3 regions of the Paenibacillus sp. ALE3 genome follow, and region 3 is predicted to be linked to each of the others. Evidence: predicted binding sites of a transcription regulator. Region 3 holds the regulator's gene; each other region holds the start of a gene.
The links. The regulator Rex, encoded in region 3, represses fermentation and respiration genes when NADH is low (regulators of the CRP and FNR family bind a similar motif). The targets are predictions, from matches to a motif close to TTGTGAAATATTTCACAA.
Positions count from the first base shown of each region.

Region 1 (10,950 bases), 830 kb from region 3:
TGGAGACAGCAAAGATGGTACATATCAAGCGTCCATTCCGACCTTTTTGGTGGATAGCAAAGGTTTGGAATACTATATTCGTGTAAATGATTTCGGTAATAATGGTTTTGAAACGGAAGTATATAAGGTGAATGTCTCTAAAGGTGTTAAACCAGGCTACACACAAGACTTTGAAAAAGACATTGCCGGTATTAATATCGGGGGTCAGGGTAGTGTTTGGAAATGGGGAACCCCGACAAGCGGCCCTAAAGGTGCACATTCGGGTACAAAGGTCATCGCGACCAATCTCGAAGGCCAATACCAGACCAACACCAACAGTTATTTTATGGCTCCTCCTATTGATCTGACCGAGAGTTCCAAGGGGGCACTGGTTAGCTTCAAGCATTGGTACGATCTTGAAAACAATTCTGATTTCGGCAAAGTGTATGTAGCGACCACCAACAATCAGAATGCGTTTGAGCAGGTATTATCGTTTACTGGAACCAGCAATGGCTGGAAAACACAATATCTTGATTTGCGAGCATTTGCGGGTCAAAAGGTATACCTCCTGTTCAACTTTACTAGTGACAATACGATCGTGAAAGATGGCTGGTATATTGACGATCTGTCCATTCAGGAACCAGACGCCGTTGCACCTGCTGCCCCTGGCCATTTGACTGCTGAAGCAGATAATGTGGGCAATGTTACACTCGCCTGGGGTGCTTCCTCTGATGAAGATGTGAAGCAGTACAAGGTGTATCGTTCAACCCAGTCCGGCAAAAATTATACTTCCATCGGTACAACTTCTGGGCTGACCTACACGGATACGATCACCGTCGGTGGTGCGACCTATCATTATGCAGTGGCAGCCGAGGATTATAGCGGTAACGAAGGTGTCAAGTCGAACGAGGCTTCACTAAGAGTGGACGTGCCGGATACGCTGTATAGCAATCATTTTGATGGCAGCTCAGACAATGGTTGGACTCATTCCGGGACCAAGGATGAATGGGAACGCGGCATTCCTAAGGAAGTAGGACCGGGGAGCGCAGTGTCCAAGCCGAATGTGTGGGCCACCGATCTCGATAGCAACTATGAGAACGGTGCTGATTTTTCGCTGGTTTCTCCAAAAATTAATTTGAATGGTATACGCAATGCAACACTGACCTTCAACCACTGGTTTGAAATTGAGGGCGGCTATGATTACGGATATGTAGAAGTGTCCAAAAACAATGGCGACACGTGGAGTGAGCTGGGTAAGTTCTCACATAATACAAGTGGTAAGAATTGGGCGCCTGTTTACTACAATCTGGATAGCTATACCGGCAACGAGATTCAAGTTCGTTTCCGCTTGAAATCGGATAACAGTGTGAACAAAAATGGCTGGTACATTGACGATTTCCGTGTGCTGGGTGTTCCAGCTTCGACAGTGACCAAGGATATCGTACCTGAGTCCAATATCAAGCTGGAAAAAGCGGAAGAACAATTCCCGCTGTATAAAATTACAAGCACTGAAAAGAGTGAATTCCAGGAAAAAGTGAAGCCGGCAGATGCATCCGTGGAGCGTGGACGTGTCGGTCTTGACAGTCTTCCAGCCAGTGCTACCGTTACGGTACTGGAAACCGGACGTTCGGTGAAAACAGACCCAACCACGGGCAAATACAGCTTCACTCATGTAGCAGGTGACTATACGCTGAAGGCCGAAGCCTACGGTTACGTGCCTCAGACGAAAGCAGTCACGATTGAAAATAACAAAGTCATCAGAGCAAACTTTAGTCTCCAGGCTGTCCCTCACGGTACGATTCACGGGGTTATTACCGACAAGCAATCCGGTGAACCGATCCAAAAAGCGAAAGTATTGGTGCTGGAAGATGCACGTATTGCTCCTGTAGAGACGAATGAGGCTGGAGAATTTACGCTGGACGTGCTGGAAGGAACATACACATTGTCCATTGCAGCCGAAAATTATTACAGTGACAGTGTTTCCGTGATTGCTCCTCCAAACGGCAGTGTTGAAGCGAATGTCACGTTGAAGCCTTTCATCGGTTTCCAAGGAGGCATTGCCTATGATGACGGTACAGGAGAAAATGCCAGAGCCTTTAACGCGGCAGGCAATTCATGGGCAGTGAGAATGACACCTGAGTCGGAAGTGGCACAAGTGACAGGAGCATCCCTTTTGTTCTGGAACTCTGCTTTCCCGAATCCGGGGGGAACGGCATTCCAATATTCTATCTATGACGCCTCCGGTGCAGCAGGAGCACCAGGACGTCTATTGGCTGGTCCATTCGACGGGACTGCTGTCCGGGATGAGACACAATGGACGACGGTGCAGCTTCCAGAGCCGGTGACGGTTCAAGGTGATTTCTACATCGTATATACACAGTCTGCGGTAGGGACACAGTCACCAGGTCTGGCTACAGATGAAAACAGTCCCAATGCGCTCCGCAGCTGGCAAGGTGTAAGCGGCACATGGAGCCAATCACCTGAAGAGGAAGGGAACTACATGATCCGGGCTATCGTCAGATATCCGGTGAATGCTCCAACGATTACGACTCCTACGAAGGCTACGTATACGCAGGAGGAAACGATTACCGTAACAGGAACTTCTCCGGCAGAAGGAGCTGATATTCAGCTCTTTAACGGTAAGGAGCTGACTGGCACAACGAAAGTGAAGGATCGTCAATTCAGTTTGTCGGTCGATCTTCAGCCAGGTGCTAATCCGCTAAGTGTTCAAGCGGCGGTATACGGCAAAGTAACGGATCGTTCCGAGCCGGTGGTTGTAACGCTCGATCAGACTAAACCGGGTCTGATCCTGACTTCACCTGATGAAGGAGCTCGTACAAATGCGGGTGTGGTCAGTGTAACCGGTACGGTGTATGACGAGTTCCTCACCGAATTGACGATTAACGGCGAGCCCGCTCAATTCGGAAGTGACGGTAGCTTTAATAAACGGCTGCTTATCAATGAAGGTGAAAATCAAATTACGGTAACGGCCAAAGATCTTGCCGAAAACGAAACGACTGTTACACGCTCGGTGTATGTCGATACAGCGCTGCCGAAGCTTGAAAATATTAGCCCTGCTGAGGATGTACGTATTACTCCAGGACAGCCGGTACGAGTAGCTTTTGACAGTGCATCCGGTTTGGAGGCATCCTTCCATGTGGAGCTGCCCTTTAACCTGTCCACTTTGGCCCGTAATGAAATTCCATTAAATGAAACTTCGTCAGGCCACTATGAAGGTACTTATCTCACTTCATCTTCTCTGAACCTGGAAGGCGGAGTCATCGTGATCCGGGTAAGGGATGCAGCGGGGAATGAAGTGGAGACGGAGGCGCCGGGGAGGTTGTATGTAACCCATGGTGGAGGAGAGGGCCCAGGTCCGAATCCACCTACATCGAATGAAAAGCCGGTAGCTATTATCCAGGCGAATGACTCAGCCAAGAAGAACAAAAATGTACAATTTAATGCCAAAGCTTCCCGCGATACAGATGGTGAGATCGTCAGCTACAGTTGGGATTTTGGTGATGGCGATACGGCGGTCGGTTCCAAGGTGAAGCATAAATTCACCACAGCCGGAACGTATACCGTGGAGCTAACAGTAACGGATAATGACGGCGCAACGGGTAAGGCAGTGCATACCATCACAATCCGTTAACAGCAAGTAAGAGGATGGGAGTTTTTTTAGAATACAATAAAGGTCCACAGCAAGCCACTGTTAATAGAGGCTGCTGTGGGCCTTTTTAAATTTGTCCAACAGTTCAGGAAGCGATACAATGAATGGTACTCTATGAAGTGAATCGTTTCACAATAATATTTTTTAGCAGGAGAGGATCATATGATTCATTTGGAAAAAGAAAGCGGACGTATCCGTCTTGTGCTGGATGCCTATTTTATGGGAGAAGATATCGTTGTGCTCATATCAGGCGGTGATCAGCCTCACTTGGGGACGATTACTGCAGGGGCTAGGCTTGAGCCGATTCAAACCGTGCAATTGCAAAACCACAAGGAATTTTATATTACTGAAGAAATTGCAGTTCGCTTGCGTAAAGAGTTTGCGGGTAACTTCGCCATTTGCTGCGGGACGCATTTGGATCATGCAACCAAGGACGAAATCCGAGTGCTGACAGACATGGCTATACAAATGGGAAAAGAGCTCATTGAAGAACTTAAGCAAGTGCGCTTGTAGCAACCTTTTTAAGTGAACTCTCGAAAAAGTAGATTGCGATAGGGGTACTTACTAAAGGGATACTTAAAAAGCAATGCAAAACCATCATCCTCAATGTCTACAGATTTTAGCGCAGAGGATGGAATTAAACTACGGATCATTACATGAACTGCACGCTGGTCTTGCCTGTTGATCGCTTTGGCTAGGGCAGAAGCAAAGCATTCATTGCGTGCCAATTCGCGATACAGCGGAAAAACGGCTTTGGCAATGGCGCGATGAACCTTTGGCTCAAATGTAAACTGCACCGTCCCGGGTGGAATCGTCGTACCGTTCGTGTAATAGAGCATCGGCGGCTGAGCTAAAAAGGAAACAAAGTAGCCAATCCCATTCGTACCTAAGCCTTGTTTGGCGGCAAATGGCGCTACCGAGCAGAGAAGGGATTTCATCCGATCCAAATTACCCTGAACGACAGCTCGTGACCATTGGACGGCAAAAGCACGTTGGGTTGCAATAGCTTTGTAAAATGGCAGCATGGCGGCGGATATTTTCCGAAGTGTCTCTGCATGTAAACGTTGGTGAGACGAGCCCTTTCTGCGGGCTGTTCCACGATATAACATAGCTCCGTCCTCCTTGGCAGGATGCTCTCTTGGAGCGTAATTTATCTGTAATAGGTACAGTACTGTATGCCCGGTTATCTCAAAAAGTGCTAAGATGCTACGCTTCTTCTTTTTAACGTTCTAATTTAAAAAATTGAAATAAGTACTGTCCTGATTTGTAAGATTGTGGTACCCTAGAACTTATATATTGCTATTATAATTATTGGAGTTGAATTAAACAGATGAGTGACTTGTACAAGGAGCCTCGATCTTCCGATCCTTTTCAGGAGCCGAACGATTATAACGCTCCATTTAACCAGCCCCCAGTAGTTCCACCTACAAACAGTAAAGCTGTTGCCTCGATGGTGCTCGGGATTTTATCTGTTGTCATTCCCTATCTTGGGTTGATTATCGGAATTGTGGGTATTATTTTGTCCAGTCTTTCCCTGAAGGAAATTAACCGTCATGGCGAGCAAGGCAGAGGTATGGCCATTGCTGGACTGGTATGTAGTATTATCGGCACACTGATTTATGCACTGATTATTATTTTCTTGGTTATTGTTTTTGTTGTGGCGGCCTCCAGTGGCGATCCAGATATTTTTTCAGACATTTAATGAATTAAAGAATGTTTGAGTCAGACAAACCATTCACGATTTGCCTATTGGATGCTATGATACAGGGAGTCCAATCAAGGAGAGTGAAGCTTTATGGCACGTACTCAAACACAAAAGGCGTTAAGCAAGGCGAAACGCGCCGGGATCTATTGCGCGGCACAGAGCCGCAAAACGAATGATCATTATGGCGAAATTTCACAGCACACGCGAATGAAGCCAACCAAGCAGGAACAATTACAAAAGGTCAAGCACAAGAAGCGACTCGTTCAGGGTGACGCTTCTTTTTTTGTCTTAAGCGAAGTCGAAAAACTTCGAGGAAGTGAATGTATAGGAGCGGATAGCATTTTCCATAACATAGGCCAAAAAGAACTTGATAATAATTATCATTCTTGTTAGAATCATAAGAAAGAAGGAACCCTGGCAGGGGCTCCTTCATGATAAAGCTATGGTTTGGCTTGAAAACTAAGGTCTATTTTGCTTCAAAGGTTTTGCAGTCTGTTTCTTCGGACGTGTGAGTGTTTGCAGGCTTGTTGCTTACGATATAAATAGAGCTTGCGCTGCATTTATTATCCTGAGCCCAGTACGTGCATGAGTTGACTTCGCACAGAACGTCTTTTGCCATATTGTTCACCTCCTTACAGGGATGTGATGGGCTGAGCAAAAATAATCACGGTCAGTCAAGGTAGGACTTGTCCAACTGTGCTTACCCTCTTGGTAAGAAGAGGGATTTTGCTATGTCTACTTGTACAATATCAAATGAATTTTAAAATTGCAATATTTACACATTTTGCAGTTCAAAATAGACACAAGTGTTCCTTTTTAGTTAGAAAACAAAAAGCTGTCCTTGTGCAGAAGAGATGGGGACTGACCCCTTAACGTGAGACAAATCAAAACACCTTCAAGAGAATGCAACCATGTCGTAAGATATGGAGACAACCTTGGAGGTGTTTTTTCGTTGGCAACAAGAGTCAGTTATCCATTAGAAGTTAAAATGAAGGCGATTGAAATGAGAATGGCTGGTATACCGGTCAAAGAAATCATGGAGCAATTAAACATACGAAACAAGACACAAGTGGAAACTTGGATGAGATGGTACCGTAATGGCGAGCAGAACCGTTTAGAGCAGCCTGTAGGCAAACAATACAGCTACGGCAAAGGGCCCGAATACACTTCGGAATTAGAGAAGGTCCAGGCTGAGAACAGGTTTTTGAGACAACAACTAGAGTTGCTAAAAAAGTACAGCGTAATGGAGAGGAGGTATCGTCAAAGATCGTAATGGAGTGGATAGAGTCGATCCGAGGGGAAGTGAGTGTGAAGCAAGCTTGTGCATGGATAGGAATCTCTCGCGCCACGTACTATCGCTGGAAGGCGGAGTATGCGAGCAAACTTGAGGATCACTTGGTAGAGAAAATCCGTGAACTCTGTATCCAGCATAAATATCGTTATGGATACCGGAAAATCACCGCCTTGCTTCGGAGGGAGTATGCGGTAAACCACAAACGCGTGCAACGGATTATGCAGCGTGAAGGGCTGCAATGTCGTGTCAAAGCGAAGAAACGGAAACCTACTGGGCAACCCATTCATATCGCGGAGCATCTACTAAAGCGACAGTTTGAAGCAGATACGCCTATGCAAAAACTTGTAACGGACATTACGTATTTGCCATTTGGAGGAAGAATGTTGTATCTGTCGAGTATTTTAGACTTGTTTAACGGAGAGATTGTGGCATACAGTATAGCTGACAAGCAGGACACCGCCTTTGTGCTCGATACCCTTCGTCAGTTGCCATCTCTACCAGGTGCAATACTTCATAGCGATCAAGGCAGCGTCTACACATCCTTGGCCTACCAGGAAGCGGTAAAAGGAAAAGGCATTACCATGAGCATGTCCCGTAAGGGAACGCCTGCTGATAATGCCCCCATCGAATCGTTTCATTCCACACTAAAGTCTGAAACGTTCTATCTCGAAAGTTTAACCTGTACGACGACGGCAATCGTCGAGCAGACCGTTCGAGAGTACATCCTTTACTATAACTCAATTCGCATTCAAACAAAACTAAACAACCAGTCGCCGGTTCATTTCCGACAACTGGCTGCTTAAACTTGGAAGGTGTTTTGATCCCTGTCTCACAAACGGGGGTCAGTCCCATGTTCTTCTGCCAGAGACAGCTTTTTTATATTTTTCTAACAGAATGGCAGCACTAAAAGACTTAGCGTGCGTTAGGAATATTTACGATCGGATCAATATCAGCATCATAGTCCACACCCTCGAACTCAAAGCCGAACAGCTGGAAAAATTCGCGACGATATCCTTCAAGATCGGACAATTCATAGATATTATGGGTCGTCAGTTCCTCCCATATTTTCGCTACTTCTGCCTGCACATCCTCGCGCAGTTCCCAATCATCAATGCGAATACGACCTTCTTGATCTACCGCAGTTTCTGGTGCATACAGACGCTCGGCAAACAGGCGGTAGCTCTGTTCTATGCACCCTTCATGCAGCCCTTTCTCCTTCATCACCTTATATAAAGCGGAAATATACAGAGGAACGACAGGGATGGCCGAACTGGATTGGGTAACAAGTCCTTTGGTGACTGCGACGAAGGCGCGTCCACCCGTGGTTTTCATCTGGTCGTTCAGCTGACGAGCTGTCGCCTCCAGATGATCTTTTGCACTTCCGATACTGCCTTCTCGGTAGATGGCTTGGGTAATATCTGAACCGATATACGAAAAAGAGAAGGTAGTGGCGTTATCAGCGAGCACGCCGCCTGCACGCAAGGCGTCAATCCACAATTTCCAATCCTCACCGCCCATAACCTCTACAGTCCCCTGTACTTCTTCTTCTGTTGCCGGTTCGAGCGTCACGCTGCTGACTTCACCGGTGTGAAAGTTAACGGTCTTATTCGTGTAAGGCTCACCAATAGGTTTGAGCACGGAATTAGACGTTTCGCCTGTGCGGGGATTAGTACGGCGACCTGAAGCAACACTGTAAACCACCAAATCGACTTGTCCCAGTTCTTCGCGAATGGCTTCCACCGTTTTGGCTTTGACCTCATCCGAGAAGGCATCTCCTGTCACGCTTAAAGATTTAAGCCCAGCATCCTGAGCTGATTTTTCAAATGCAGCAGAATTATACCAGCCTGCTGATGCTGTGCGTGTAGCCGTAGCATTGCTAGGACGATACACGCCAATTGTATTGGCACGCGCACCGAAAGCGGCCGTAATTCGAGATGCCAACCCATATCCGGCAGATGCCCCGATCACAAGCACATTACGAGGTCCCTGGATAGCAGGACGGGCTTGTACATAGTCAATTTGCTCCTGAACATGTTGGGCACAGCCCACCGGATGAGCAGTGGTGCAGATAAAGCCACGTGTTCTTGGTTTGATAATCATGTTATTGTAGTTCCTCTCTTCTTGTAGCAATCTTCACCCTTACTATTTTAACTTTTAACAATTTTTTTTCAAACGTGGATTTCAGTAAGTATCCTTTTTACCCAAAAGTGAATCTCTGTACAGGGTGGCAAGTGCCTAAGAGTCTGCATATGATGCTGTAACGATAAACATGAGAAGGGAGAGAGCTGCTTGAAGAACAAGAGCCGCAAAACCAACAGAAACAAAAAGCCGCTCTATCGTGTAATTGACCCGGATATGAATGAGTTAAATATGATACAACGCTCAAAACCACTACCTGCGGAGAGGGAGACAGAAGCAAGACTTCATCAAGTTGCTTCTCCGCCTCCCCCAACTACAGAGGAGTCGGAGCTACAGACAATTGTCGAGCCTGAAGTCGAGGCTCTGCACGAGAAAGAGATTGAGGTTGCAGATGTAGAGGAGACTCCAGCTTTGAGGGAAGAGCCCCCACTGCCAGAGCTAGAACCAGAGCAAGAACTAGAGCCGGAACCAGAACCAGAACCAGAACCTGATCCAATTGATGTGGAAGAAATTTTGAACAATAAGAAGGCTCCGCATGTAAACAATGCTTTCATCTATACAGACGATTTGAGTGATTTCGCTGTGACAGGTGAAAAGATCGCTCCCGCTTCCATAGATTCCAGCAAGCTGAAACAAGAGAGTATCCAAACGGAATTTCTAGCAGATTATGCTGTTCATACAATTAAAATAGCTGACGGTGCTGTGACTGCTTCGAAGATTGCTCCCGACTCCATTACGGTCGAGCATCTGTCGGACGCATCAGTGGCAGGCAGTAAATTGCAGGATCGCTCTATTAGTGGTGAAAAACTTCGTGATGGCAGCATCACTCCAGAAAAGCTGGCGGATAAAATTATCAGCGGCGATCATATTGCCAATGGCTCGATTGAAAGCCGTCATTTCAAGCAATGGATCGTGTCTTCAGATATGCTTCAAGATCAGTCGGTCACCTCCGATAAAATTCGCAGCGGTACGATTCAATCGAACAATTTGGCGAATGAAGCTGTTGATAGCTCCAAGCTGGGCGATCAGTCTGTGACCACCTCCAAACTGCGGGATGGGGCTGTGGATGGAACTAAAATCCAGGCAGGTAGCATTGAGAGCGCACACCTGACCGAGCATGCCGTTCATGCCCGGCATCTAGCTCCGGGTTCGATTAATCGCAAGCAGCTATCCGACGGAATTGTGGGCAGGGAACAATTGGAGGAAGGTGTTGTCAGCGGGCGTCATCTGGAGTCTGAGGCAGTCACCAGTACGCACATTCAGGCAGGAGCAATTGAAAGAAAGCATCTCAGTCCTGGCTCCATCGGGGAAGAGCAGCTTGGAACGGGCCAAGTGACAGCCCGGCATATCGCGGATCGGAGTATTCAATCCAATAAACTGGCAGATCAGTCTGTAGGCTCATTGCAAATTGTTGATCAATCCGTCACTTCATCCAAAATATCGGATCAGAGCATTCTCCCACACAAAATTGCCGATGAGGCAGTACTTACCAGACATATTGCAACAGCAGCCATACAAGGACCCCAGATTTCTCCGGAGGCAGTTTCTTCCGTGCATCTTCAATCCGAAATTATTCGGAAAGATCATATTGCACCAGAGGCGGTTACGGAGCAACATTTGCATGCCGGGGCTGTGACAAGCGAGAAAATAGGGAAGGGTGCAGTTCTGGATCACCATGTGGCGAATCAGGCTATCAAGGAAAATCACATTGCTTCGAGCGCTATTAAGTCTGACAAAATCGCTGACGAGGCGGTTATAGAAACTAAAATTGGCACAGGGGCGGTAACCGGAAATAAAGTTGCGTCTCAAGCCATTACCCACGTACACATTGCAACGGGAGTAATCCGTGAGAACCACCTTGCCGACAACAGTGTGGGCGGAAAGGCATTACAGGCTCAATCGGTGGATTCAGCCCATTTGGCCCAGAGTTCTGTACAGAGCAAGCATCTTGCGGAAGACAGTGTCGGAACCGCGGCGTTGCAAGAACAGTCCGTTACCGCAGACATACTAGGTGAAGGCGCTGTTCAAACCGCACATTTGGCCAGCGGAGCGGTATACTCCCACCATTTGCAGGATCATGCCGTTACTTCGTTGAAACTATCGCCGGAAAGTGTGGCTACGGATAAAATTAATGATTTGGCGATTACTGCGCCTAAGTTAGCT
Region 1 covers NZ_CM134214.1:1,097,916-1,108,865, forward strand. The annotation lists gene ACXHJ2_RS04995 (S8 family serine peptidase) at 1-3,631, shown strand, start outside; gene lpdD (prenylated flavin chaperone LpdD) at 3,812-4,162, shown strand; gene ACXHJ2_RS05005 (hypothetical protein) at 4,171-4,758, opposite strand; gene ACXHJ2_RS05010 (DUF4190 domain-containing protein) at 4,980-5,351, shown strand; gene ACXHJ2_RS05015 (hypothetical protein) at 5,445-5,747, shown strand; gene ACXHJ2_RS05020 (DUF1540 domain-containing protein) at 5,821-5,973, opposite strand; one part of gene ACXHJ2_RS05025 (IS3 family transposase) at 6,307-6,580, shown strand; one part of gene ACXHJ2_RS05025 (IS3 family transposase) at 6,580-7,451, shown strand; gene fabV (enoyl-ACP reductase FabV) at 7,561-8,748, opposite strand; gene ACXHJ2_RS05035 (WIAG-tail domain) at 8,938-10,950, shown strand, end outside.
Region 1: the regulator Rex is predicted to act here: its motif matches at 3,767-3,784, upstream of lpdD (prenylated flavin chaperone LpdD).

Region 2 (10,950 bases), 1.5 Mb from region 3:
GGGTACGTGTAGGGAGATATTACGCACACTCCATTCCTGCGTTGCCGCATAGCGGAAGCTTACGTTGTTCAGCAGTAGGTCTCCCCCGTGGCTTAATCGCTGAGCGGTAGCCTGTTCTTCTTTAGTATCTGCTGCATCGTCTGCTGCTGGTTGTCCTGCATCTGATCGTGCTGCAAGTGCAGATGTACCTTTCTCGGAATCCTTTAGCCGTCGAAGTGAATCCTGATACTCCGGCGCATGAACCACCGCTTCTCCAGCGCGAACGAAGGCATCCAGCAACGGAAAAGTTACTAAGGCAAAGGATGCCAGCCATGTGGCTTCAATGCGATTCTGTGCTACCAGTCCTCCGGCCCACACAGTCATAATTACAATTCCGCCGCCTACAAGGCATTGTGCGATCCAATGAGAACGCCACTCGTTCCGACGAAGTGAATTTTCCACCATGGCAGCCCTCTTGTGACGTTGTGTAAAGGTGTTAAGGAAATGCCCAGTCCGTCCACTCAGCACCAGATCACTCATGCCGAACAAAGCATCCGTCAGTTCCTGATAGGCTTTACTCCGTTCCTGCTTGAACGTAAGCCGTTTGGCGAGTGAGGTCCCAAGTGAGATAGCCGGGGCGATGAACAGCAAAAATCCCCCATATAGCGCCATCAGCAAGGCAAATGTTCCGTCCATCCAGCCAAGCGCCAAGATGCCTGCTGCATAAATCAGCAAAGCCGATAACGCAGGCAGAACCAGCTTCAGATAGATATTTTGAAGCTGCTCAATATCCTCCGCCAGCAATCCCAATAGGTCCCCTGTACGAAATTTGCTGCGAATCATCAGCGCCTGCGGTTCCACTGCCCGATACAAGCGTACCCGCATACGAGACACAAGGCGCAGCGCAGCATCATGGCCTACCAAGCGTTCCAGATACTGAATGACGGCTTTACTAAAACCAAACGTTCGCACAAGCACAATGGGCACATACACCATTAATATATTCTCAGGCTTTAAGGCCGAACGAGTAATCAGATGGCCGGACGTAAAGAGCAGCGCGCCTGCACACCCAATGGACAGCGCTCCCAAAAGAGCTGCTGCCAGAAAGGCCCAAAAATAGTGTTTCAGATAAGGCAAAAACCAGCCTTGGCTACTATTGTCCGTTGCTCTCATATCGTCCGTCCCCTCCTTCCGACATTCCCGTCAGCAATCGGTAATATTCTCCCTTTTGGGCAACTAGTTGCTGATGGGAACCTACCTCTTCCAGACGACCTTGATTCATCATCCAGACACAATCCATATCCGGCATCCAATGCAGCCGATGGGTGGCGAGAAACATTCTTTTGTGTTTCAATACGGACAAAATGGTCTGTTTTAACTCCCATTCTGTCTCAATATCCAAATGTGCCGTAGGCTCATCCAATAAAATGATCGGACGGTTACTAAGCAAAGCCCGCGCCAAGGCAACCCGTTGCGCCTGCCCTCCACTCAATGTCCGACCTGCTTCCCCAATAGGCTCATTCAATCCACCCGGAAGGCCATTCACCAGTTCACGCAGTCCAACCGCGTCAATCGCCCACTCTACCTGCTGGTTGGATGCTTCCGGTTCATAAAAGCGAATATTATCTGCCAAAGTAGCGCTAAACAGGTAAGGATGCTGTGGAATATAGGCAATATGCCGTTGCCATTCAGCTTTGGTATCCACAGATAATCGGCATCCATTAAGGATCAGCTCACCTGAAGTGGGGTCAGAAAAGCCGCCAAGCAGACTAAGCAATGTCGTTTTGCCTGCACCGCTCGCTCCGACGATGCCAATCATGTTCATGTGCGGTTCAACACTTGCAGACACATGTTCAAGCCGGGCGGAGCCGTCTTCATTAAGAAAACACACATCGGACAGCTTGAGGATGTTCTGCCCCGTGATGTCTAATCCTTTATCATTAGCTGTCTTCGGCTCTATCGTTTCATCCTCTGCAACGAGAATGGAGCGTATCGCTCCCCAAGCCTCCTTACCGTCCAATGAGGCGTGATAGTCTGATCCCAACTGGCGTATAGGCATAAAATATTCCGGTGCCAGAATAAGCACCGCAAGCGCTGCCTCCAGTCCCACCGAACCACTAATCAGACGCAGCCCCAAGCCTACTGCTACAAAAGCGACCGACAGCATACTGAAAAAATCGAGGGCAAATGAAGAAAGAAACGCTACCCGCAGCGTACGCAACGTTGCCGTACGGTATTGGTCGCTGACCTTCCCTACGGTTTCCCCATGCGCCCGACTGCGTCCCAAAAACCTTAGTGTCTGTAGGCCACGCAACGAATCCGTGAAATGATGTGATAATAGACGATAGGAACGCCACTGCTTGTCTGCCTGTTTTCGCGCCGCCAAGCCGAGTAAAATAAAGAAGCCCACCAGAATCGGCATCGTAGTCGTCAAAATCACACCTGAAATCATATCTAATGTGAAAACATACACAAGCACTAGTAAGGTTACAGCCATCATGTCTATCATACGAGGAATGGATATTTCCAAATAATTGCGAAACCGATCCACACCATCCAGCGCTAGCGTCACCAACTTGCCGCTTCCTTCCTGCGCGGCAAAACCCGGACCTCGCTCGAACAAACGCGCAAGCAGACGCTCCCGTAAGGAAGCGCCTGCTGCTTCGGCGAAACGACCGGCTGTCCGGCGTTGCAGCCAGATCATCGTATGCCTCACTGCAAAAGCCGCGAAAAACAACGCCAGCGATGGCCAAGCCATTACCAGCGGATTTTTATTAAACAAAACCGTTACAGCCTTTGCCAAAAAGATGGCTTGTGCAATTACCGCTGCTCCCTGGAGCAGGGAAAGGGCGGCCAGCAGCAGCATTACTGGCCGAATGCCCTTTAATTCAAACCAGGCTTTATCCATTAGTATTCCAGATGATCCTTCTCACTGAGACGCTTATGGAAAACAAAATAGCTCCACGCCTGATAAGCCAACACAAAGGGTAAAAGCGTTGCTGCAACAATCGTCATGGCTTTCAGTGTGTAATGACTGGAGCTTGCATTATATATCGTCAAATCAAAAGCACTATTGATCGAGCTCACCATAAATCTTGGGAACAAGCCAACGAATAACGAAACGAAGCTTAGCAAAATGATGACACCTGTCATCCCGAAAGCCCACCCTTCGCGGCGCTGCCTCAGGAAATACCATGTCAGCACATAGGCGAGAATTCCCACCGCAACCGCAACATACATAAAGGGACCACGACGTGCAAATAAATCCGTTGCAAAATAAGTCCATACCACCATACCAGCAAGTAGAATTCCCAATACCGGAAGAAATTTGGACGCGATCACACGAGCACGATCTCTGACTTCACCAATCGTCCGCAGAGAAATGAACGTCAGCCCGTGCATGAGGCACATTCCGACCACTGTCAGTCCAATCCATACGGTGTATCCATTGAACACATCCAAAAATCCGGCTTTCAAATCCATGTTTTGCTGAATAGGTACACCTTTCACCAAAGCCGCAAAGGCCATACCAAACAACATCGGCGGCAGGAAGCTGCCAATCAGAATGCAAGTATCCCACGTTCCTGTCCACCCTTTTCCTTCGGCCTTGCCACGGAACTCAAAGGAGACTCCTCGCAAGATCAAACCTAGCAAAATAAACACAAATACCAGATAATATCCGCTGAACATCGTTGCATAAAAATGCGGAAAGGCGGCAAACATCGCACCTGCTGCTGTAATCAGCCACACTTCGTTGGCATCCCAGAATGGACCAATCGTATTGATCATCAAACGTTTTTGTTGGTCATTACGCGGCACTAATCCTGTTGCCATCCCCACGCCAAAATCAAAGCCCTCTAGAAAAAAGAAGCCTGTAAACAACACTGCGATCAATAAGAACCATAAATCATTTAACGACAATGCTGTCACCTCCTTGAGCAAATGGATCATGAATGACTGTATGCTGATGCGGCTCAATATCTGGGCCTTTACGAGCGGTGCGAGCAAACAGGAATGCCAGCACACCCGTTAAAATGAGATACAGCGTCGTAAATGCAATCAGGGAGAACAGCACTTCTCCTGCTACAACGGTAGGTGAAACAGAATCTTTCGTTTGAAGCAAGCCAAACACAGTCCACGGCTGACGTCCCATTTCTGTCATGATCCAGCCTGCTGTATTCCCAATGAATGGGAGCGATATCCCCCACAGCATAAGGCGGAAGAACCAACGATGTGAGCCCTCCAATTTTTGTCGAAAACTCAGGTAAGCTCCGTACAGAGCAAGTGCAATCATGGCACATCCTGCCGCAATCATAATGCGGAAGCTCCAGAAGGTCGTACGGACAGGCGGAATATAATCGCCTGGACCGTAGGTCTTTTCATACTGTGCTTGAAGTTCCTTCATACCAGGCACAGAGCCAGAAAACTTGCTATACGACAGAAAGCTCAGTGCAAACGGAACCTTAATCTCAAAGGTATTTTCCTGCTTATCAGGATCAATATTTGCAATAACCGTCCAAGGCGCCGGATCGCCGCTGTCTCCCCACAGAGCTTCACTGGCTGCCATCTTCATGGGCTGTGTTTTGATCAAATATTGAGCCTGTCCATGACCAAACAAAGGAATAGCAATGGCACAGATTAATGCAACAATAATGCTCAATTTAAAAGAAGGTTTAAAAAAGTCCATATTCTTTTTATGCATTAGCTTCCAAGCACTAATACCTGCTACGAGAAAAGCGCCGGTTGCAATGGCAGCAAAAATGGTGTGAGGATACTCCCACAAAAGCTGCTCGTTCGTTAACAAGGCAGCAAAATCCTGCATTTCTGCCCGGCCATTTACAACCCCATATCCTACGGGACGTTGCATGAATGAATTGGCAGCCAAAATCCACAAAGCCGAGAGCATCGTACCGATCGCTACTAGCCACATGCAAATTAAATGGACAGTTTTGGATAATCTTTCCCAGCCGAACACCCATAGACCGATAAAGGTCGATTCCAGGAAAAATGCAAGCAATGCTTCAATGGCTAGCGGCGTACCAAATACATCACCGACAAAACGGGAAAAGTCCGACCAATTCATTCCGAACTGGAACTCCTGCAAAATCCCGGTGACTACCCCTAGCGCAAAGTTAATCAGCAGAAATGTCCCCCAGAATTGAGCCATTTTTTTGTACAAATCCTTTTTCTTGATAACATACATAGTCTCCATAATTGCCACCAACAATGACAATCCAATGGAGATCGGCACATAAACAAAATGAAGAATCGTAGTGGTTGCAAACTGCAACCGTGCCAAATCCAATACGTCCATGATGCTGCTCCTCCCCTGTACTTCCCTTAACAATGATTTAATGTTTGTGATCTGAAGTCTTTTGTATTTGTGATTATATTCACACTCTTACATATGAAACCGTCACTTTCTTAGGAAATGACCCACTCAGCTAACTTGCCATGGTTGCCATAACCGGGCTTCAGATTATCCCCATTATATAGAATAAATTTAAATGAAATAGAATCAAAAATGTGAACATCGTGTCAAAGTTGTGTCATAACGATGGCGTTTTTATGAAAATGCCCTAAAATCCATAATGAATGTGACATTTTCTATTGATCCGTCCTTTTTCAACATATAAAAAAAGCCTCTCTTCATTCGAAGGACATACCTCCGACATCTGCAAGAGAGACTTCATAACGTTAAACCTAGGAAATCGATCAAAAGCCATCTGTTCCTCCGTTTTTTTGGGTCTGATTACGATAGGAGGAAGGTGACATACCGACATATTTTTTAAATTTACTATGAAAATAATCTGCATTCGCATATCCCACGCGGCCCGCCACTTGGTGCACCTTAATCCCCTGTGCAAGCAATTCCCTTGCTCGCTCAATCCTTACCTTATCCAGGTAGGCATTAAAGGCCTCGCCTGTATGACTTTTGAACAGTTTGCCCAAATACCCACTATTGTAATTGAACATATCCGCCAGTAACTCCAGTCGCAAATTTTCATCATAATGACCATGTATAAAGTCAATCATTTGCTTCATGATGATCTCCTTGCCACCCGTATCAGTCTGGCCAATCCACTGCAACACATGCTCGAGCGAGTGATCCACCAGCTCGCCCAATGTTGAATAAGCATATACATTGGTAATCAGGTTAGAGTGCTCCTCCAGCACGGTCCGGCTGTGTTCTTGTCCAGCTGCATACTTGTTCAGTGCCAGTGTGAATGTCTGAGCGAATGCCGCCTTGATTGCAGATTCTGTACGATAAATCTGTGGAAATTGGACTTCCATGTCCTTAATGACACGGGTCGCCGCTTTACCATTAGCCATATCCAGCGCATAGTACAGCTTTTCTGCATAACGCATGGGGTCATCCGAGGCTCTATCAGACGCTTCATCCATTTCAGCATGGACTGTCTCCCATTCACGTAGGTCTCCGGGAAGCATGACTCTTTCTGCCCGGAACAAAAACGTACGCTCCAATAATCGTAACGCTTGTTCAAAAGATCTGGGGATATCGCTAAGAATGTCTACCGGAGCGCCAGCAGCCCCATAGATTTCATTTACCCAAGGCTTTAGTTCCTGTCGCCATGTAGCCAGCAACTGAACAGCATCTTGCTCCGTTTTTAACATGGCGGGAAGCAATAGGCCCGTATATATTCCAGCCTCAAACACAATGCCTCTATCCTGATCACGACACAATTCCGCTAGCCGCTGCTTTGCTGCCAACTGCCGGGCTTGCCGATCCCAGTCAGGTATACGCAAATCCAGCAGAATCACCTGATAGCTACTCCAGTCCAATGCTGGTAACGCTGGCTGTTGTCCATGCTTTCCAGCGTCGCTTTGGTGATCAGCTTGCTTGGATGCACGATGGCTGGGTTCTACAGCATCCCGAGGGTGCTCTGAATGAACCGGAAACAACAGTGCTTCAATCCAATCGCGCTCATGCGAAGATGGACTCCCCCACTTTCCATCTCCCTTTTCATTCTCAATGCTTTGTCGTACTCGTTTCAGCTCTAACGTCATTTCTTCCTCATCAACCGGCTTCAACAGATAACCATCCACCCCGAATCCCATGGCTTGCCTAGCATAATTAAAGTCTGCATATCCGCTTAAAATGAGAAAGTGAAACGGCTCCCCATTCATTTGGCGTATGCTTTGTATAACCTCCAATCCACTCATCCCAGGCATACGAATATCTACAATGACCAGTTCCGGTCGATGCTCTCCGAACTTTTCCAGAGCCTCGCGTCCGTTCTCTGCCGTATCGACGATGCGAAAGCCACAATCCCCCCAGTCAATAATGGAAGACAGTCCTTCACGAATCGCAGGCTCATCATCTACAATCATCGCTTTATACATTCGACGCTTCCTCCCTTGGTATGGAAAAGTATACGGTTGTTCCTACCTGTAATGCGCTTTCAATATGCAGACCATAACGTTCACCATACATCAATGTCAGACGTTGATGAACATTACGCAGACCAATACTGCTCCCTTCCGGCTCCTCCGTACCCGTGATCCGAGCCAACAGACGGGTCAGTTGTTCTTCCTTCATGCCAATTCCATCATCAGCCACTTTAATGTGCAGTTCTCTTTGTTCTATTGTGATATCTACCTTCACGGTAACTGGCTCTTCCTTATTTTCTAGGCCATGAATAACTGCATTTTCCACTAGCGGTTGTATGATTAAGGGAGGAATCGACATGTCCTTCGTGCTTTCTTCCAAATTCACTTCATAGACCAAACGATTCCCAAACCTGAACTGCTGAATTTGCAAATAGGATCGCACCATATCCAGTTCCTGTAATACGGTTGTTTTACCACTGCCAATCTCCAGATTCCTGCGCATCAGCCTGCCAAGCAAACGGACCGTCGTTGCAATCTCCGCTTCCCCATTCAAATGTGCTTTCATTCGAATGGATTCTAACGCGTTAAACAGAAAATGCGGATTAATTTGGCTTGCCATCATTTTTAGCTTGATATCCTTTTGTGCCAATTCAAGCTTGTTGTTATGCTCACTCGTCTCATAGACCTGTGCCATAAGCTGGCGGATACTACTTACCATGTAGTTGAAACGGCGGGATAAATCACCGATCTCGTCCCTTCCCTCCACACTGGATACTACATGAAAATCACCCGCCGCTACCTGACCCAGCTCATAGCTCAACCGCTGGAGCCGTTTGGTAATAAGCCAGGAAATGATGGTAATCAGAATCAGCGCCATGATGAGTACCGCTAGTACACATAATGCACCAATCAGGCTGACCCGGTTCGCCCCCTGCACAATATGTTCCGTTGAAAACACCGAAATAATTGTCAATCCGCTCACACTTGAGGTTGGCAGCAGCTCATCCACAATAATGTTCGAGGGCGTTCCGTTGATTTTTGCTTCATATATCCCCTTACCTGCACGCTGGACATCAAAGCCTAAATGTAAATCGGTCAACGTCTGACCTACCGACTGTGGATGGGTAGCTGCGACCACAATCCCGTTACGATCCGCAATCAATGTTTCAAAGGGCTCCTTGCTTAGCATATGATTCAACTCGGTCTGACTCAGTGCAATCATCAGAACTCCCTTGGAATTGTATTCGGGAAAAGGAATTTGCCGTACCAGGCTGAGGCGATTAACTGGGGTATCCTCCTTATCCTGAATGTAAAACCAGTTAATCGCCGTCCCCTTCAAAGCCTCCTGGAACCATGGCTGACGCTCAATGTTAGAGTCCACAGGAATAAACTCCAGATTGTTGACCAACGTCAGATTGTACGAATAGAACCGGATAGTAGCAACCTCTCTATATTGCTGGGTGTACTCATTAAAATCCTTGTATTGATGGTACGCATTCATGAGCTCCACCATGCCGGGATAACGACGGTTCGCCATCTCCTTTAGTCTTTTATCGAACATCAGCCCATTTGAAATATCTGTTGGCACACGTAGTAAATTTGCTGTCTGGCTCTTAATCTTTTCCACATTATTTACCGTCTGGGCAATCGCACTGTCCAGTGCCTGCTCTCGCAAATAAAAAGTAACGCAGCCGCCCACCACCAGCACTGGGATCATGACAATCAGTACGTAGGAGAAGAGCAGCTTATTCCGCATACGCATATTATTCATCAGATGCCGTACTCCACGATACATGCCATCCCTCCCACGAAATAAGCGCTTACATGTTTTCAGTTTAAAGCTTCACAACATTTATATCCATATTTTCTTGCAAAATAAAAAGGTGGTGAACGGAGTCACCACACTTTACGAATCACGAACTATTTACGTACAAAAGGTTCGATATGCACTCCCTGTGGCAGCTTATGCGGATCTTCCGGGTTGATACGGTCATAGAACATAATGCCATCCAGATGGTCCATTTCATGCTGTACAACAATCGCTGCATAACCCTTAAACGTTAACAACTCCTGAGTCCCGTCCGGCAAATTGGCCTTGATGCGAATCTTCTCGTAACGCGGTACATATCCGGGTATATACCGATCTACAGACAAGCATCCCTCCCCCTGTTCCAAGTAAATCATGGATGTAGAGTGGCTGACCAGCTTCGGATTAAACAGGGCGTATTCTACCGTTTGGTCTCCGTCCTCATAATAAATAGCACACATTCTTTTATTTAACCCAACCTGGTTGGCGGATAGTCCTACACCCGGGCGCAGCTCATAGCGGGTGGCCAGCTCTTCATTTTGGCTATTTTTCAGATAATCCAGCATCCATTGCATCTGTTGAAGATCCTCTTCAGACAGCGGCAGACATACCGGATCAACCTTTTTGCGCAAAATCGGTTCCCCTTCACGCACGATATCCTTCGTGAGAAGCATGTCCATCGATTGATTGCTCATTCGTCAGCCTCGATTCATTTAAATAAATATACGATCATGTGATGTACAGCAAAAGCTGGAGAATTCCGCGCTTTTCTGCAAGTTTTATCCCATAAATTATATCTATTCATGAAATGAATTGTCAAAATAGAGCGAAAATATCCTCTCTTATAGATTAAGTCATTAAAATATTCATTGCGTTAATTGTTTATCTAATTAAATTATACTTATGCTCTTTGTAGTACTGAACCAAAAACCTCCTAAACCAATGAAGTGTTCAGGAGGTCTTTAACTAGCTTTTCTTACGATTAAGACGGCTGCTCTAATGCTTCAGGTGTTTCACTGAACAGCTTTGCCTTCGGATTCGGCTGTGTCCAGGTATTATAATATTGCGAATTCTTGCCGTAAGAATTGTCAATGACAACATGCGGCATATCAAGCAGGCAGGCCAGAATATGACCATGCAGCCGTGAAGTGCGAACCTCGCGGTAAGAGCTGAACAGCGTAACCGCCTTGTTCATAAGATGGTCGGTGTACTTGTACCAGAATGTACGCGTAGGCAACGGGCCGCCGATTTTCTTATTCAGACGGTAAAACTTTTGGAAATAGACGATCCCCTTCACTTCCAGTGGAGTGAATAAAGTATCCCAGTCCAGACGGTGAGAGGCATCAGCCTCGTCATCGAATTTCTTTTGTCCTCCTACCGTTTCAATATCTGTACGCAGGAAGTACAATACGTCCTTCACGGTTTCCGTAGTCGGCTTCAATGGCCACAGCTGGTGCGCCATATCAGGACATAATGTGATGCTGCACTGGTTCAGTTTATCCTTAGCCCACTGATAAGAGCGTGTATCCCGCACAAACATATGTAGATCCGGGTGGGCATTAAACAGAGCCGCCACCTCATTAGCCTTTTGTTCAGACTGGAAGTGGATCGTCTGCGGCATGATTACAATTCGGTGGTTAGGAAAATCACGAACGATGCGTTCCCGCAAATTTTGGTGATTTGCATATAAGTCACCAAAGTTGCCCCCGCCGTGGCACACGATAATCCAGTCGCCCGGAATATGAAGCTGATCGGGAATATCCATGGCGCTATAACGGGCACGGACACGAATGCCATTATCCCTAAAGAAC
Region 2 covers NZ_CM134214.1:452,272-463,221, reverse strand. The annotation lists gene cydC (thiol reductant ABC exporter subunit CydC) at 1-1,152, opposite strand, end outside; gene cydD (thiol reductant ABC exporter subunit CydD) at 1,133-2,887, opposite strand; gene cydB (cytochrome d ubiquinol oxidase subunit II) at 2,887-3,900, opposite strand; gene ACXHJ2_RS01975 (cytochrome ubiquinol oxidase subunit I) at 3,887-5,293, opposite strand; gene ACXHJ2_RS01970 (response regulator transcription factor) at 5,695-7,344, opposite strand; gene ACXHJ2_RS01965 (cache domain-containing sensor histidine kinase) at 7,337-9,127, opposite strand; gene def (peptide deformylase) at 9,253-9,834, opposite strand; gene ACXHJ2_RS01955 (polysaccharide pyruvyl transferase family protein) at 10,122-10,950, opposite strand, start outside.
Region 2: the regulator Rex is predicted to act here: its motif matches at 5,361-5,378, upstream of ACXHJ2_RS01975 (cytochrome ubiquinol oxidase subunit I).

Region 3 (10,950 bases):
CGTGAGGATCTGATGCGGCGGGACTTCACGATGAACGCGATAGCGATGGCTGAACATGGGGAGCGAGTGGACCCGTTTGGTGGGGAAGCTGATTTGCGAGCCGCTCTCGTTCGTTGTGTGGGACGAGCCGAGGAACGCTTTGAGGAAGACGGGCTACGAATGCTGCGTTGCATCCGTTTTGCCTCTGTATTTCGGTTCCGAGTAGCCTACAATACCTGGAAAGGTATGATCCGTCGCAAAGAGGGACTTCGACACATAGCCATGGAACGGGTACGAGTCGAGTTAGAAAAGATGCTAGCGGGGCCTGACCCATTACGTGGGTTAGAGATGCTGGGTCGTAGCGGATTGCTCGGCTGTACAAAAGTTCCGGTTCCCTGGGAACAATGTGACGCACAGGCGCTCAAGGAGATCGTGCAGCTGCCAGCAGAGCTGCGGTGGGGTTTGCTCCTTATGTCTTGTAGACTTAGCTCCGAGGCAGCGGACGAGCTTTTAAGAGCTTGGACCTTCTCCAACGCCGTACGTTTGCGTTTGGTTCATTTATTGGAATGGGAGACCGAACTCATCAGCCATGCTGTTGCCATAGCTGACAACTCTGTTTCGAGAAATTCTGACCCTATCAACGACGAGGTGCTGCGTCGTAACTGGATTCGCTTGTTAATTAAGCTGGGAAAGGATACAGCTTCAGACTGGTTGGAGCTTCATAAGACACTGCCTTCTTCGTTCCGTGGATTACCGCCATGGGTAGAAAAGCATGTAAAGAAAATTGCCGAACTGGCTAACTCGTGGACACAGCAGGCTGTCGTCGTTCGTATCAAAGATTTAAATATTACTGGAAATGAACTGGTTCAGGCAATGAATCGACCAGGTGGACCTTGGCTGGGCCAGATGATGGAACGGCTTTTACAAGCGGTCGCTTGCGGAGATATCCCGAATGAAACAGAAACATTGCTTCAGGAAGTGAAACGGGTGATGAGTAGTGAATAATCATGAAAGATTGTTAGGCATACTGGAGGAAGGTTCATCCGATTACGTATCCGGGGAGGAAATTAGCCGACAACTGTCGGTTAGTCGTACAGCGGTATGGAAGCAGATCAACAAACTGCGTGAACTGGGTTATAATATCGATGCCTCCTCACGTCGGGGGTATCGGCTGATTTCTCAGCCAGACCGGCTAGAAGTCTCCAAATTGGCAGGTATGTTAACCACTCAATCGTTTGGTCAGCGTATCGTTATTCTGGACTCAACGGTATCCACTCAGCAGGATGCAATGCGTTTGGCAGAAGAGGGTGCGCCGGAGGGAACGTTAGTGCTTGCGGAGGAACAAACGGCAGGTCGGGGACGTCTGGGGCGGAAATGGTATTCCCCTCGCGGCAAAGGTATCTGGATGAGCATTGTATTGCGCCCAGCCCAGCCCTTGGCCTTTACACCACAACTAACCCTGTTAACAGGCGTGGCGGTGTGTAGGGCTATTCGCCGACTGACGGGTGTGGAGGCAGGCATTAAATGGCCAAACGATCTGCTGATTCATGGTCGCAAAGTATCCGGTATTCTGTTGGAATCTGCAACAGAGGATCAAAGGGTTCGCTATTGCATTGCAGGCATTGGCATCGACGTTAATTTGAATGTAGAAGATTATCCGGAAGAGTTATCCCATGTAGGGACATCTTTGAAAATAGAGGCAGGGCTTGAAGTTGACCGTACTGCGCTGATTGCTGCTGTTTTGGAAGAAATGGAGCTGCTAAGCAAGCTATATGCCGAGCAGGGGTTCCAGCCAATAGCCATGCTGTGGGAGGCATTATCTGTGACGATGAACCGCAGCGTACGGGCACATACAGGACAAGGGATAGCGGTAGAAGGTACAGCGGTTGGCTTGGACCCTTCAGGAGCGCTCGTAATAGAAACGAACCAGGGTGAGCGGATTCAGGTTATTTCAGGGGATATACAATTGTAGAAGCGACCCTAGCTGAGTATACGACCACAATCTTTCTGTTTCCTGTGTAAAACTTCACGTGAAAAAGCTGGTGTTTTTTGTTATACTGTGCAGGAGGCGGCATCGGACGGTCCGAGCTGCACTCCAAGGGCACATTGCTCTACTTTAGCAAGTTTGTAAGACCATCATAACTTCATTTGAAGGTTACGTTGGATTCTGCTCTGAGCCGAACAGGACCGAGACAGAAGGGACGATCTCAAAATGAGTGTCTTTTTTGGCTGTTCGGACCTTTTGATGACGCAGATGTACAGGCGTTCATAAAAGGTTATTTTTTGTGCCAAAAAAAGATGGAAGGGAGCCATTCACAATGGCAGGAAAACAAGCACTGAATATTGTAAAAATGAAAAAAATGAAGCAAGAGGGCATTCCGCTCAGTATGCTGACCGCCTATGATTATCCATCGGCTAAAATAGCCGAGGAGGCGGGAATTGATATCATTCTCGTGGGTGACTCGCTGGGTAACGTAGTTCTTGGTTACGATTCAACCATCCCTGTGACCTTGGATGATATGGTGTACCATTCCCGGACAGTCGCAAGAGGCGCTGAGCATACATTTATCGTAGCGGACATGCCTTTTATGACATATCACAGCAGCATATCCGAAAGTCTTCAAGGCATCCGCCGTCTGATGCAGGAAGGACATGCGCATGCTGTTAAATTGGAGGGCGGAGCTGAGATTGCCGATGTCGTAAAAGCGACTGTTCAGGCAGGTGTGCCTGTACTGGGCCATATCGGGCTTACTCCGCAATCGGTTAATCAAATTGGCGGCTATCGCATTCAAGGTAAGGACGAAGCAGACGCACGCCAGTTGATGGCAGATGCCAAGGCATTAGAGCAGGCGGGTGCCTTTGGTATTGTCTTGGAATTGGTGACTGAGGAAGTGGCAACGGCGATCTCTAAAGAACTTTCTATTCCAACCATTGGAATCGGTGCAGGACGTGGCTGTGACGGTCAAGTACTCGTTTACCACGATCTGATTCAATATGCATCGCCATATTTCAGCAAACGTTTTGTTAAAACTTATGCAGATGTAGGCGGCATGATCCGCAGCAGCATTGAGCAGTATGTGAGCGATGTAAAAGGGCGGGCATTCCCGGCCGCAGAGCATGTGTTCAGCGCGGATGACCGTGTTGTGGAGTCCCTGGAGTCCTTGTACGGACAGGTAAAAGGACAAGCGCAGGAACAAGCTAAGGAAAAGGTGGAATCTCAGTCATGATCATCGTAAGAGAAGTGGCTCAACTACGCAAGGTTATTGCCGAACGTCGCCAACTTGGAGCCAATGGAGCAAAAACTTTACACGATCCTGCCTCTTTACTGCAACATAAAGTCGGCTTTGTACCAACCATGGGATACCTGCACGAAGGGCACGCAAGCTTGATGCAAAAGGCGCGTGAAATGGCAGATACGGTGGTGCTTAGCATTTTCGTAAATCCGATTCAATTTGGACCTACCGAAGATCTGGACAGCTATCCTCGCGATGAAGCTCGTGATCTGGAAGTAGCGCGACGTGAAGGCGTGGATATTGTATTTATGCCGACTGTAGCAGAAATGTATCCGCAGCCAACTCAAACTAAAATTCACGTATCCGCTCTGACAGACCGCTTGTGCGGCGCATCCCGTCCTGGCCATTTTGATGGTGTAACTACAGTGGTAGCTAAGCTGTTTAACATGGTAGGTCCTGATTTGGCTTTCTTTGGAATGAAGGATGCGCAGCAGGTTGCTGTGCTTCAACAAATGGTGGCTGATCTGAATATGAATGTGACCCTCATACCTTGTCCTATCGTCAGAGAGACCGATGGTTTGGCTCTTAGCTCCCGCAATGTATATTTGAGTGCGGAACAGCGTGAGCAGGCGTTGGTGCTGTCCCAGTCACTGCGCAAGGTGCAAGAAGTGAGCGAAGATATTGTACAGAACACCATTACGATTGAGCAGTTACATCAAATGGTGGAGTCGACCATCGCCTCATCTCCTTTGGCAGATATTGACTACATTGAAATATTAACATTTCCTGGCCTGGAGCCCCTTCGCCCTGAGCAGCGCCTATGTGATGTGCAAGAAGATGTCATTGTTGCGCTAGCCGTAAAATTTGGGAATACCCGACTGATTGATAATATAAGAATACAGAAAGTGGAGGTACTTTCCCATGTTTAGAACCATGATGAAATCTAAAATTCACCGCGCGACGGTTACTGAAGCCAACCTGAACTATGTGGGCAGTATTACCATAGATGAAGATTTAATGGAGACATCAGATCTGCTGGAGAATGAAAAGGTTCAAATTGTAAACAATAACAATGGAGCTCGACTGGAAACCTATGTGATCCCCGGACCGCGTGGGAGCGGTGTGATTTGTCTTAACGGTGCGGCAGCCCGTTTGGTCCAGCCTGGTGATACAGTCATTATTATTTCCTATGCTTCCATGTCGAATGAAGAGGCCAAAACATACAAACCAACTGTGGTATTTGTGGATGAACATAATAAACCAGCCCAAACGATGAGCAAGGAAGTACACGCAACGATCATGTAATGAATGGGAATGCGGATGAAACCCGTCTTTTAAGCGAAAAATGTGAGTGTATTAATCCATCTTTCGTAAGGGCGGGATGCACATGTTCCAGCATGTATTCGCAGAAATGAACAGCATGTTAGATGATATCGTGAAGCATTACCCATCAGCCCAGGGCCCCCGCAGACAGGAGCTGCTACAGCACTGGAGTCTGCTGCGGAGAATGAGTGACGGAATTATGGATGAGTGGCTGGCCTTTGAGGAAAAAATGGTTTGCCTGCGTGCAGCCGGCTTTTCCGCAGAGGCCGACATGTCTGACGCTGAGCTGCCTGAAAAGGAGCTACCGGCATTTGACCGGGGGCAGGGGTATTATCGATTACTTATGTACCCGGAGGCAATCCAGCAATTTGAGCAGGTGCTACAGCATTTTCCGAACAGCTGGCAGAGTCGCATCTATATGGGAATGGCGCATTTTCAACTGGATGATCCAGCAGAGGCTATAAGCCAGTTTCAAAAGGTGCTACACCTGACTGAACAGCCAGGGCTAAAAGCGGTCATCTATAATGCGCTAGGCTGTTTGATGGCAAAGCAGGCAGACGTAAAAGAGGCGCAAAAATATTTTGCTCTCGCTCATCAGTTCGATCCAACGCTGCCCGAGCCACTGCACAATATGCAAGCCTGTTTGTCCGGTGCCGAAAAGCTTCGCTACGACAGTTCCTTGTTGACCTGGATGTAGTTGTCAGACACCGAGTAAGACGATGCATGCTCACCTCCGTAGGCGGTGTGTGCATCGTCTTTTTTGGCTGTCTTAATTTCCAAACAGACAATCTTCTGCTATGCTATTATACAGAGTTATTATTTTTGTATGTGTCATAAGAAAGGATTAAGCTCGAATGAAATTTGCGGTATTGGATTTTGAAACGACAGGCACCCAGTCCGCGGATGACATCATTCAAGTCGGACTTGCAATTATAGATCATGATCACAGCATTTCCCGTGTTTACGGCTCTTATGTAAACCCTGGCAGATCTATTCCACCTTTTATCACCGGATTGACCGGAATTACAGACGATGACGTCAAGGATGCACCTGCACTCGAAGAAATGATGATGGAGCTCGTGCCTATGCTGGACGATGTCGTGCTGGTCGGTCATAACGTGGCGTTTGATTTCAATTTTTTGCAAAGCGCTTTGGACCGGTGTGGATATTTACCCTTTAGCGGTAGAATTTTGGATACGATGGATTTTCTGAAAATTATGTTTCCATCGTTATCTTCTTATCAGTTGGGTTTTGTTTCCTCAGAGTTTGGGCTGGCGCATGACCGCCCTCATCAAGCAGACAGCGACGCGTTGGCTACGGCTGAGGTGTTTTTAAAGTGTCTGAGTGAGCTTCAGGCATTACCTCTGATAACGATACAGCGGCTCAGCGATTTGTTCGCAGAGGAAGACAGTGACCTGGGTTGGTTTCTTGACGGCATACGAGAAGAGAAAGAGCTAGACCCTATTCAGGATTTGGAGAAACATCAGTTTTTTCGTCAGCTTGCGCTTAAAGTGGAAGATTGGACCGAACTGGCTACTCCACGTAGAGAAGATGATCCGAATCCACTCTCAGGCGTTTCCTTTGAGGAGTATATGGATGATGTGCGGGACAATTTGCGTTCATCCTTGAGCCAATATGAGGAGCGCGAGGCGCAAACACAAATGATTGAGGGTGTAAATCAAGCCTTGAGTCAAGATAAGCATTTGTTGATCGAGGCTGGTACAGGAACAGGGAAGTCCCTAGGCTATTTGCTTCCGTCACTGTATCACAGTGTAAAATATGGGCAGAGGGTCACCGTAAGCACGCATACCATTAATCTGCAGGAGCAATTGCGAGAGCGTGATATTCCGATGCTGACAAAAGTGATTCCGTTCCCGTTCCGGGCTGCCATTTTTAAGGGTCGGGGGCATTATTTGTGTCTGCGTAAGTTTGAACATAAAATAAACAGAAGAGACTTCGCGACACCAAAAGAAGACTTGATTACAGCGGCTCAAATGATTGTCTGGCTGACTCTGACAGAAACCGGTGATGATGAGGAACTGAACCTGAGCAACCGTGGAGGGGATTTTTGGGAAACAGTAGCTAGTGATTCCGAGTCCTGTCTTGGTCGTTCTTGCCCATGGTTCCGCAAATGCTACTATCATCGTGCACGTCATGAAGCAGGAACAGCGGATGTGGTTATAACGAATCACTCCAAGCTGTTCACCGACGTCAAAGCAAGTCACCAGCTATTGCCCAGCTATGAACATCTGGTCATTGATGAAGCACATCATCTAGAGGAAGTAGCCGGTAAGCACTTAGGCATGCATATGAAATATTTCACACTCGTGCATACGCTGACTCGATTGTTCAAGGACAGTAAGAACGGACAATTGCCTTCGTTACGTCAGCAGTTGGCAAAGTCGGGGCATGAGAAGTCGACGGAATGGGCCTCGACCATTGATCAGCTGTACCCACTCGTGTTAGAGGTTAAGGAAACTTGGGACCTGCTAAGCGATAAGCTGTTTGGAATGTTGCCAGAGCGGTCTGATGCCACACCGGGTGAAACGGGACAATTTTCTTCGCGTCTCAAACCGTCGGCCAAGCCTGCAAAGTGGGATCAAGCGGCGGCGTTGGAAAATCAGCTTTATGTAACGTTGAGTGAAATTTTGCGCAAGGGCGACAAGCTGATGCTGGATGTCAAGGAAGAACACGACGATTATGCGGCGGATAGTCTCATTACAGATATCACGGGTCTGCTTAAGGATTTGGCGGGGATTAGGGAAAATTTGCGCTTCTTTATACGACTCGATGATGAAACAACCGTATATTGGCTCGAAGCGAGTGGGCAATTCCGTAGTAAATCATTGCAATTTTATGCAGTGCCCGTCGATGTGAGCCGCCAGTTGAAAGAAATGTTTTTTGACAAAAAAAGAAGTATTATTCTGACATCTGCTACTTTATCGGTAGATAAGTCGTTTCAGTACATGACCGATCAACTCGGCTTGCAGGAGGCAGCGGATCAAGGACGATTAATGACGTCACAGCTCCCATCACCTTTTAATTACAGGGATCAGGTGTTGCTGGTCATTCCGCGAGACTTTCCGAGTGTGAAGGGCAGTGTAGGGGATGCACATTTTGTAGAGATGCTCGTTAGCTCTCTAGGAGCGACTGCCCAGGCGACGCGGGGGAGAATGCTTGTTCTGTTTACTTCCTATCGGATGCTCCGGCAAGTGTATGAGCCACTCAAAGAGGCGTTAGCATCCAGCGATATTACCGTGTTAGGACAAGGTGTAGACAGTGGGAGTCGGAGCAAGCTAACCCGTCGTTTTCAGGAAGCCAAGGCTTCTGTATTGCTGGGAACCAGCAGCTTCTGGGAAGGCGTCGATATTCCAGGGAAGGCTTTGACTTGTCTGGCCATCGTTCGCTTGCCGTTTCAACCGCCCAATCACCCGTTACTGGAGGCAAAAAGCGAGCTGCTCCAGCAGCAGAAGAAGAATCCATTTATGAAGCTGTCTGTACCACAAGCAGTTATTCGCTTCAAACAGGGATTTGGACGATTGGTACGTACAGCGAGCGACCACGGAGTCGTTATCGTTTACGATACGCGTGTGATCGAATCCTATTATGGAAAGCACTTTTTGTACTCGTTACCGGGACCAAAAATGGAGCATATGCCATCGGGGCAAATGGTGCCCCGCATCGCCGAATGGCTCCAATCCGCCCCGGAGACAGAGGCACAACGGACGGACACCTAAAGTCCGTTACAATTAGGGGGAGCAAGTATGAAATCAGATAAAATTTCAGAGGCTGTCGTACGGAGATTACCCGTATATTTACGTTATCTGAATGCACTGCACAAACGGGAGGTGGCTACGGTCTCTTCTCAAGAGCTGGGACAGAGGTTAGATTTAAATCCAGCTCAAATTCGTAAAGATCTTGCCTATTTTGGCGATTTTGGTCGGAAGGGCATCGGTTACGATGTTTCTTATCTAATTGAGAAAATACGCCATATCCTGAAAATTGACCAGCAAATTAATGTAGTATTGGTCGGAGCGGGTAATCTGGGTCAAGCCCTATCAAACTATAACGCTTATTTAAAAGACAATATGAAGATTGTGGCGGTATTTGATGCGTTCCCGGATAAGGTTGGGACCAGAATCAATACCTTAGTCGTTCAGCCGATGGATGAATTGGAAACGACTGTAAAAGAAAAAAATATTCGAATCGGGATTATTACTGTACCTGATTTTGAGGCACAACACGTAGCTGATAGGCTCATTGAGAGTGGAATTGGAGCGATTTTAAACTTTGCACCTATCATTCTCAAGGCACCGGCTAACATTCGGATACATGCCACAGACTTTACAACTGATTTGCTTAGCCTCGCTTATTATCTGGAGGACGGAAAGGAAGAAGCACAATATGACAGTGAATAAATGGATGATTAAAAACGGTTCTTTTGCCGTGAATGGAGCTGAAGCTGGGGTAATCCATGGTTTTATGATTGTGGAGGATAGCCGTATTACTTACATTGGCGAGACTCTGCCTGCGGGTGAGGAAGAGACGGAAGCAATCGACGGTAACGGGTTATTGTTTTTGCCTGGTCTGATTAATACTCATGGTCATGCGGCGATGTCTCTGCTGCGAGGGTATGGAGATGACTTGGCACTTCAAGTGTGGCTTCAGGAAAAAATGTGGCCTATGGAAGCCAAGTTTACGTCTACGGATGTGTACTGGGGAACATCCTTGTCAGTGCTGGAAATGCTGAAAGGTGGAACCACAACTTTCCTGGATATGTACGATCATATGGATGAGGTGGCACGTGTAGCTGAAGAGTCGGGCATCCGTGCAAGTTTGATGCGTGGAGCCATTGGACTCTGTTCAGAAGAAGAACAGCGGATCAAGCTGGCTGAGGCCGTGACTTTTGCCCGTAACTGGCATGGAAAAGCAGACGGACGTATCACAACGATGATGTCTCCACATGCCCCATACACATGCCCGCCAGCGTTTATTGAGAAATTTGTTCAAGCAGCACATGATCTCGATTTACCATTGCATACGCACATGTCCGAGACGATCGCCGAAGTTGAGCAAAACGTACGCGACTACGGTTTGCGTCCAGTTGCACACTTAGATAAGCTTGGCTTTTTCTCCCGCCCTTCACTTGTTGCCCACGGCGTACACTTGAACGACGAAGAGATAGCTTTATTAGCGGAACGAGGTGTGGCGGTTTCACATAATCCAGGCAGCAACTTGAAGCTGGCAAGTGGTGTAGCTAGAGTGCCTGAATTGCTGCGTGCAGGAGTTACTGTTTCTCTTGGAACAGACGGTCCTGCCAGCAATAATAACCTGGATATGTTCGAGGAAATGCGTCTGGCGGCACTCATTCACAAGGGAGTATCTGGCGACCCAACAGCAGTTCCTGCAAATGAAGCACTGCGTCTGGCAACAGAGTATGGTGCAAAGTCGATTGGTTTAAAAGAAGTAGGAGCGCTGGCAGCAGGCAACAAGGCTGACTTTATCGCGCTAGATCTGAATCAGGCCCATTTCTTGCCGCGTACAGATCTTATTTCCCATGCCGTATACTCTGCAAGTGCCAAAGACGTGGCTCATGTGTGGGTAGACGGTCGTCAGGTTGTGAAAAACGGCGAATGCCTGACGATGGACGAGGAACGTATCAAACATGAGGCACAAGCCGCCTTTGAAGGGCTGCTGTCGCGCTAATTCAGGTGTCACATCCCCTTAGAGAGGAAGCACAGGTTTGAAAAATAAGAAGAAATGGATAGCGGTCGCCATTTTGGCCGTAATACTGATCCTGGTCAGCATTTTCTGGTATTATTCCTACGTTACTCAAGACCAGGTGGCTGAGAAAAATGCCGCTATCATTAAGGCCAAGCAATCAGGTGGTCTGGTTAGCACGACTCAGACTTGGAAGTCTGTGTGGGATCAGATTTATTGGGTGGTTCAAGGAAAAAACGCACAGAATGAAAATATAATGGTGTGGGTTCCTTTTCAAAAAATGGAAGGACAACCTAACGTACCTGTCGCAGATCCAAGCGGTGTTCATACCGAGCTGATGAAAAACGGAGTCGACGAGCAAAAAATGACAGCGATAATTCAGCAGCAACTTCCAAATGCAAAAATTGTAAGGCTCCAACCGAGTGTGTTCAATGGCGAATATGTATGGCAACTGTTTTACGATGATGAAAGCCATCATAACTATACCTTTTACCGTTTCTCAGATGGAGCATCGACGGGGATAAAGTATACTTTGCCTAATTACTAGCGTGTTATGGGAGTAGTGATGATGGTGAAAGCAATGTATTGTTAAAAGAATAACTGATTGAAGTTGAAAAGACGTAAATGCGATTTAAATCGTATTTACGTCTTTTTTTACTACTACGAAAATCACAACTCCTCCACACATTGCCTT
Region 3 covers NZ_CM134214.1:1,931,742-1,942,691, forward strand. The annotation lists gene ACXHJ2_RS08685 (CCA tRNA nucleotidyltransferase) at 1-984, shown strand, start outside; gene ACXHJ2_RS08690 (biotin--[acetyl-CoA-carboxylase] ligase) at 977-1,951, shown strand; gene panB (3-methyl-2-oxobutanoate hydroxymethyltransferase) at 2,298-3,206, shown strand; gene panC (pantoate--beta-alanine ligase) at 3,203-4,141, shown strand; gene panD (aspartate 1-decarboxylase) at 4,134-4,517, shown strand; gene ACXHJ2_RS08710 (tetratricopeptide repeat protein) at 4,600-5,232, shown strand; gene dinG (ATP-dependent DNA helicase DinG) at 5,390-8,272, shown strand; gene ACXHJ2_RS08720 (redox-sensing transcriptional repressor Rex) at 8,300-8,953, shown strand; gene ACXHJ2_RS08725 (amidohydrolase) at 8,940-10,241, shown strand; gene ACXHJ2_RS08730 (cell wall elongation regulator TseB-like domain-containing protein) at 10,279-10,803, shown strand.